One region of the Marinobacter fonticola genome, then DNA from elsewhere that is predicted to be linked to it. Evidence: predicted binding sites of a transcription regulator. Region 1 holds the regulator's gene; each other region holds the start of a gene.

The links. The regulator sigma-54, encoded in region 1, starts transcription at its own class of promoters, with help from an activator protein. The targets are predictions, from matches to a motif close to ANTGGCATNNANNTTGCTNT.
Region 2: flgB (flagellar basal body rod protein FlgB) is a predicted target of sigma-54. The motif match lies at 1,071-1,090, and genes of this name have one in related genera.
Region 3: glnK (P-II family nitrogen regulator) is a predicted target of sigma-54. The motif match lies at 1,390-1,409, and genes of this name have one in related genera.

The regions. Positions count from the first base shown of each region.
Region 1 is NZ_CP043042.1:2,993,283-2,995,547, reverse strand. Features, by position in the region: gene hpf (ribosome hibernation-promoting factor, HPF/YfiA family) at 1-298, opposite strand, end outside; gene FXO11_RS13325 (RNA polymerase factor sigma-54) at 452-1,972, opposite strand.
Region 2 is NZ_CP043042.1:2,474,415-2,476,679, forward strand. Features, by position in the region: gene FXO11_RS10950 (flagellar hook assembly protein FlgD) at 1-108, opposite strand, end outside; gene flgC (flagellar basal body rod protein FlgC) at 131-580, opposite strand; gene flgB (flagellar basal body rod protein FlgB) at 608-1,009, opposite strand; gene FXO11_RS10965 (nitroreductase family protein) at 1,208-1,768, opposite strand; gene FXO11_RS10970 (Mpo1-like protein) at 2,046-2,265, shown strand, end outside.
Region 3 is NZ_CP043042.1:682,605-684,869, forward strand. Features, by position in the region: gene FXO11_RS02955 (ammonium transporter) at 1-866, opposite strand, end outside; gene glnK (P-II family nitrogen regulator) at 944-1,282, opposite strand; gene FXO11_RS02965 (accessory factor UbiK family protein) at 1,608-1,868, shown strand; gene FXO11_RS02970 (YifB family Mg chelatase-like AAA ATPase) at 1,948-2,265, shown strand, end outside.

The DNA of each region.
Region 1 (2,265 bases):
CTGCGCCGTGCATTCGGTCGACCGTCTTCTCCTTGTGCTTCAGGATCTGCCGATCAAGTTTGTCCACGAGCGAATCGATCGCCGCATACATGTCTTCGTTCTGAGCCTTTGCGTGAACCTCCCCGCCGACGACATGCAGCGTGGCTTCAGCGGTATGGCGGAGTTTTACCACGGACAGGGTCACCTGACAGTTGCTGATATGGTCGAAATGACGTTCAAGTTTTTGAAATTTTTCAGACACATACTCTTTCAGGGGAGGGGTTAATTCGACATGGTGACCTGACATATTGAGTTGCATAGGCTTCTCCTACTTGTCGACATGCACGGGCGCTTAAGAGCGCGCCCGATGTTGAGCCCGTCGCGTGCGGCGGACGCCTGAAATTATGTCTGGCCGCCCGGACTTGAGGGCGGCTGTCCCTCATAACGGTCTTACGCTGTATCCGTATTTGCGTTATACCAATCGTTTACGTTCGTTGGACGGCGGTATATGCATGGCTTCGCGATATTTGGCAACTGTTCGCCGGGCGACGTTGATACCCTGATCGCCAAGTAGGGCGGCGATTTTGCTATCGCTAAGCGGCTTCTTTGGCGTTTCCGCCGCCACCAGTTTCTTGATCATGGCACGGATTGCCGTGGACGAACACTCCCCGCCTTCGTTCGTGCTGACGTGGCTGGAGAAGAAATACTTCAGCTCGAAAATGCCGCGGGGCGTATGCATGTACTTCTGGGTGGTGACCCGCGAGATGGTCGACTCATGCATGCCGACCGCCTGGGCGATATCGGACAGAATGAGAGGCTTCATCGACTCCTCGCCATGATCGAGAAAGCCTTGCTGATGTTCGACAATACGGGTGGCGACTTTAAGCAGGGTTTCGTTACGGCTTTGTAGGCTCTTGATAAACCACTTGGCCTCCTGCAACTGATCGCGCAAATAGGTGTTGTCGGCGCTACTGTCCGCCCGCCGGATCAGCGCGGCGTAACCGGCGTTCACCCGGATCCGAGGGGCGATTTCCGGGTTCAGTTCGACGCGCCACCGGCCTTTCGATTTGCTCACCACCACATCCGGCACCACATAGTCGGGTTCGCCTTGCTCCATGGAGTCGCCCGGACGCGGATTCAGTGTCTGGATCAGCGCGAGTACGGCCTTGAGTTGTTCTTCGGTGAGGCGGCTGCGGCGTAGGAGTTGAGCGTAATCACGGTTGCCCAGCAGGTTGATGTAGTGACTGATGACCAGGCGCGCCTGCGGTAGCCAGGGCGTGTCATGCGGCAACTGGTTAAGCTGAATCAGTAAACATTCCTGCAGATCGCGGGCAAAAACCCCCGGCGGATCGAAATGCTGGAGCCGGCGCAGGACCGCCTCGACTTCGTCCAGTTCCAGAGGGTCCTCGTCGGCTTCGTCCTCCAATCCCGCGTGGATATCCTCGACGCTCGTGATGAGGTAGCCGCGGGTATCCACCGAATCCAGCAGCGCGTGTGCAATGGCGCGGTCGCGGTCGCTCATGGGCGTCAGGTTGAGTTGCCAGAGCAGGTGATCCTGGAGGGTTTCTGTCGGTGAGTTGCGAGACTCAAAGTCGCTGTCGTCTTCGTCGTCGCCGCGGGAGGCTGAGGTAGGTGCGGATTGGTAGATGTCGTCCCAGGCTGTATCGACCGGGAGATCGTCGGGGATGTCCTGCTGGTTGTCGGCAGACCAATCCGGCTCTTCGCTCGGTTCATCCCAGCTATTGTCTTCCTGCTGGGAGTCTGAATCATTCTGCTCTTTGGATTCAGCCTCGTTGCTGCTGTTTTCGTTCTCGGCGGACGTGTCCGAGCCTTCCTCCTCCTCGGAGGTTTCCAGCATCGGGTTGGAGTCCAGCGCTTGTTGGATCTCTTGCTGAAGATCCAGCGTCGACAGTTGCAGAAGGCGTATGGCCTGCTGCAACTGCGGTGTCATGGTGAGCTGCTGACCCAGCTTAAGCTGGAGCGAAGCTTTCATTACCATTGATTTATCCCGTCACCCTAATGCTCTCGGCGTTAATTTTTTGCCGAACCACGTCGCGCCCGGAGTTATAGGGCATTGATCCCGGACTTAGAAAGTGGCGACTTAGTTCTACAAGCAATTTCTTTGCCGAAGTTTACTGCCATGGGTGTGCAGATGACAACGTTCTGGCCGCCGATGTTTGAGCCCATACTCGGACGGCCATGTTTCGAGTTTAGCGTTTTCGCAGAAATATGCGACAGCCAGCCCCTTTGAAGCATCAGACAAGATGGAAGCATCAGACAAGATGC
Region 2 (2,265 bases), 520 kb from region 1:
CTCCATGAACTCATTTTTGCCCAACTCATCGGAGGCGCCGGCCGAACTGCTTTGCGTCTGATACTGACTCAGTACATCAGCGGCGGCGGTATTATTTATCGCGCTCATGGGTTACTCCTTACTGAGCCGGCTACGACTGGCCGAGGGTGAGGATGCGCTGCATCATCGACTTGGCGGTGTTCATCACGTCGACGTTCATTTCAAAGCTGCGGGAAGAGGACATCATGTCCGCCATTTCCTCGACCACGTTGACGTTCGGGTAATACACGTAGCCGTCTTCGTTCGCGGCCGGGTGATTCGGCTCGTAGCGCATCTGTAGCTGCGCATCGCTTTCAACCACGCCATCAACCTGGACACCGGCGGAGGCGGCGCCTTCAGGCCCCCAGCCGGAACCGAACCCGTCCTGATTCATCATGTTTTGCTGAATGGCGGAAAATACCGGCTTGCGCGCACGATAGGCTTCATCGGTGCTGGAACTGGCGGTTTCCGCGTTGGCAATGTTCGAAGCGGTGGTATTCAGCCGCAGGGACTGGGCGGTCATGCCGGAGCCTGCGATATCAAAAATGTTGCCGAGTGACATGGTATTGATCCTCTACCTGCGAAACCGTTACTGGCCGGTAATGGCCTTGGTCAGGCCGGTAAACTTGCTGTTCAGAAACTGGAAACTGGCCTGAAAATCCATCGAGTTGCGCATGAACGTGGCTTGCTCCTGTTGGGCATCCACGGTGTTGCCGTCCAGCGAAGGCTGGTGTGGATTCCGGTATAGTAGCGCTGCCCGTTCGGTCATGGCCGCTCCCGTGTCGATATGGCCGTCGTTGGTTCGGGTCATCGATAGCCCTTGGGACGTCGCCTCGGCGGCGCCCAGGGCGGCACGAAAATCGATATCCCGTGCCTTGAACCCCGGCGTGTCCGCGTTCGCCAGGTTGTTGGCCAAAACCTCAGCTCTTTGAATCCGGAGATTCACCGCTCGCTCATGCACACCCAAAGCGTTGTTGAAATTGATGGCCATACCGTTTCTCCGCGGAGTTGCCCAAAACAAAAAGTTGCCGAAAATCGACTTTGATGAATCTAAAGCAATTGGGATGCCAGATTGGCTAAAAGCGGGTGAAGGCGAGGCTGGAGCGGAAACTTTCTAGTTCTGGGATGCAAGCGGGGAAGCAAAGCGGCAAGAGCTTTCCCCCTGCCGGCTGGATGCAGTATTAATGCCTCAATCGTTGGGCCACCGCGAAACGAAACTCTTTGTTTCGGCCGGAGCGACGGACGGTTTATTGACGATTGGCGTACCAACGTAGAGAAAGCCGGTAATCGTTTCGTTTGCGGCCAGGCCGAGCCCTTCTCTCACCGCTGAATGGTAGGCGACCGGCCCGGTACGCCACATTCCCGAATATCCGCGAGCCTCCAGGGCAAGTAAAAGGAAAGCCATGCCACACCCGGTAGACAGCGATTCCTCGATTTCGGGGACCTTGGGATGCTTCTGATGGCGCGTAATACCGACAATCATCATGGGTGCCCGATGAGGCATTTGACGCAGTTTCTGAACCTTGGGGGCCAACGGATCATCCGGATCGGCCGCCGCCGCAAATACGTCGCCCAAAGCCTCCAAGCCGTCACCCTCGATAATCAGGTAGCGCCAGGGACGAAGGAGCGCATGGTCAGGCGCCCTGGCGGCGCAGGCAAAAGCCTCTTCCAGAACCGAGGCATCCGGTGCGGGTTCCGCCAGTCTTGGTTCGGACGAGCGGTTCAAAATCGAATTAACAAGCTCACTCATATAAGTTCCTGGTTTGTCAGGGGCCTGGTTTGACAAGGAAATATAAAACCAGATCGACGCAGATCGCACTATAATTGAGCCACTTCGGTATTACTGCTAACCTTGAGGCATACGTAGAAGTGCCTAATTTTTGGCGTCCAAAGCGGGTTTCAACGATAGCCGCGAAAGGCTCAGCCAAGGATGAGGTCCAGGACGCAGCAATGCCGTTTTTCCCTGGCTACCGGGGCACATGATTAATGCTTTGAAGACTATAACAAGAAGTTACCGGCGGAAAGTCATGACCCAAGAAGATCGTGAATTCAAAAGCTTTTCCGAGTTTTACCCCTATTACCTGGAAGAACACAGCAATCCTACCTGCCGCCGCCTACACTACTTGGGCAGCATGCTGGTCATCGCAGTACTGCTTTACACTATGGCCACTACGCAATGGATCTACCTGCTTCTGTTGCCGGTCATCGGCTACGGCTTTGCCTGGCTGGGACACTTCTTTTTCGAGA
Region 3 (2,265 bases), 2.2 Mb from region 1:
TTGAGCAGCATGGTCAGATCGGCTTTGCCGAACATCAGGCGTGCAGTCAGCAACGCAGCGACAGCGCCGCCGGCAGCGGCTGTGTTGGTGTTGAGGAAGACCATGGCAACGGAATGTGCGCTGGAAATGTCGCCCAGTTTCAGCACCGAACCGCCATTGAAACCGAACCAGCCCATCCACAGGATGAAGGTGCCCAGCGTCGCCATCGGCAGGTTGGCGCCCGGAAAAGCGCGGATCTCGCCGTTCGGGCCATATTTGCCTTTACGGGCGCCAAGCAGGATAACGCCGGCCAGGGCAGCCGCCGCGCCCGCCATGTGAACGATGCCGGAGCCGGCGAAGTCGCTGAAGCCCAGGTCGCCAAGCGTGTACATGCCGAACACGGAAGCGCCGCCCCAGGTCCAGGCGCCTTCCATCGGGTAGATAAAGCCGGTCATAACAATGGCAAAGATCAGGAAGGCCCAGAGTTTCATGCGCTCTGCAACCGTACCGGAAACGATGGACATCGCCGTAGCGACGAATACAACTTGGAAGAAGAAGTCGGACGCACCCGAGTAAATGGAACCGCCTTCGAAGCCGTCTTCACGGCCGGCGAAATCGCCCAGCACGCCCGCGACGTCAACCTCGCTCATGCCGGAAAGAAAAATGCCGCCGCCATACATAATGGCGTAGCCGCAAACCATGTACATGATACAGGCGATGGCGTAGAGGGCGACGTTTTTGGTGAGGATCTCAGTGGTGTTCTTGGCGCGTACCAGTCCGGACTCCAGCATGGCAAAGCCTGCTGCCATCCACATGACTAATGCGCCGCATACAAGGAAATAAAAGGTATCTATAGTGTACTGCAAATGGAAGATATTGTTTTCCATATGAAGCCCTCCGCACAAGGCTCTTCAAGGATGAATAGGTTTTTTGCGTTGGCGTTTTCTACAGGATCGGGAGGGCCTTAAACGGCTTCTTCTCCGGTCTCTCCGGTCCGAATCCGGATGGCCTGCTCCAGTTCGGTGACGAAGATCTTGCCGTCACCAATCTTGCCGGTGTTGGCCGCCTTGGTAATGGATTCGATGACCTGATCCAGCAGGTTGTCGCCGATAGCAACTTCAACCTTGACCTTGGGCAGAAAATCGACCACATATTCCGCACCCCGATAAAGCTCGGTGTGCCCCTTTTGCCGTCCGAAGCCTTTGACTTCAGTGACGGTCACGCCTTGAACGCCTATCTCGGATAATGCCTCGCGGACATCGTCCAGCTTGAAAGGCTTGATGATCGCTGTCACAAGTTTCATTGCTGTCTCCTTGGTAATGCCGTCTCAAACTTTCTCGGTATGGGTTAGGGTTTGAGCTCGGGATGCTGCCACCTCGCACACAGCTGTGCGGATTGCGTACGAGGCTTAAAGCATCGTGTGTGCCAACGCAAAAATAACCTAATAAAACAATACTGTATGGTCGAGTGGCCCTGTTTTGGATCACCCGGGCGCATTACATCGGTGCGCCGTGTTTCGTTGCGAACCGTTTTGGTGCGCCATTTCGGTGCGTGCCTGAGTGGGCTGCGCATCACACCGTTTATGGTACACTTTTCCTTTCATTCCTTGGGACCCGTGGAGCGACAAATTGAAAACACCGCAGGATATCTTTGCACAACTCCAGGGACAGTTCGGTCAGTTCGTGCCTGACATGGCCCGCGCAGCGCGTGAGGACTTTGAGCAGCATGCCCGCGCCACGGTACTGACGGTACTGAGTAAGTTGGATTTGGTGACCCGGGAAGAGTTCGATGCCCAGCAGGCGGTACTCATGCGCACGCGGGAGAAAGTCGAAGCGCTGGAGAAGCAGGTCGCGCAACTGGAGCGCAGACTGGACGATCCGAAGGCCTGATCCGAAAACTGTAAATAGCCACCGATGGCAGGACGCCATCGAACGATTTCGCCACTCATTCATACCATGGACGGTTGTTATGCTTGCCATTGTTCATACCCGCGCCCGCCTGGGCGTGTCGGCACCGCCGGTTACCGTTGAGATTCATCTATCCAACGGGCTGCCATCCCTCTCCATCGTCGGTTTGCCTGAAACCGCGGTGCGCGAGAGCAAGGATCGTGTTCGAAGTGCGCTGATGAATGCCGGCTTCGAATTTCCCACCCGCCGGATCACCATCAACTTGGCCCCCGCCGATCTGCCCAAGGAGGGCGGTCGTTTCGACCTTCCCATCGCCTTGGGTATCCTGGCGGCATCCGGCCAGATACCGTCTGAACGTCTTCAAGGACTTGAATGCATT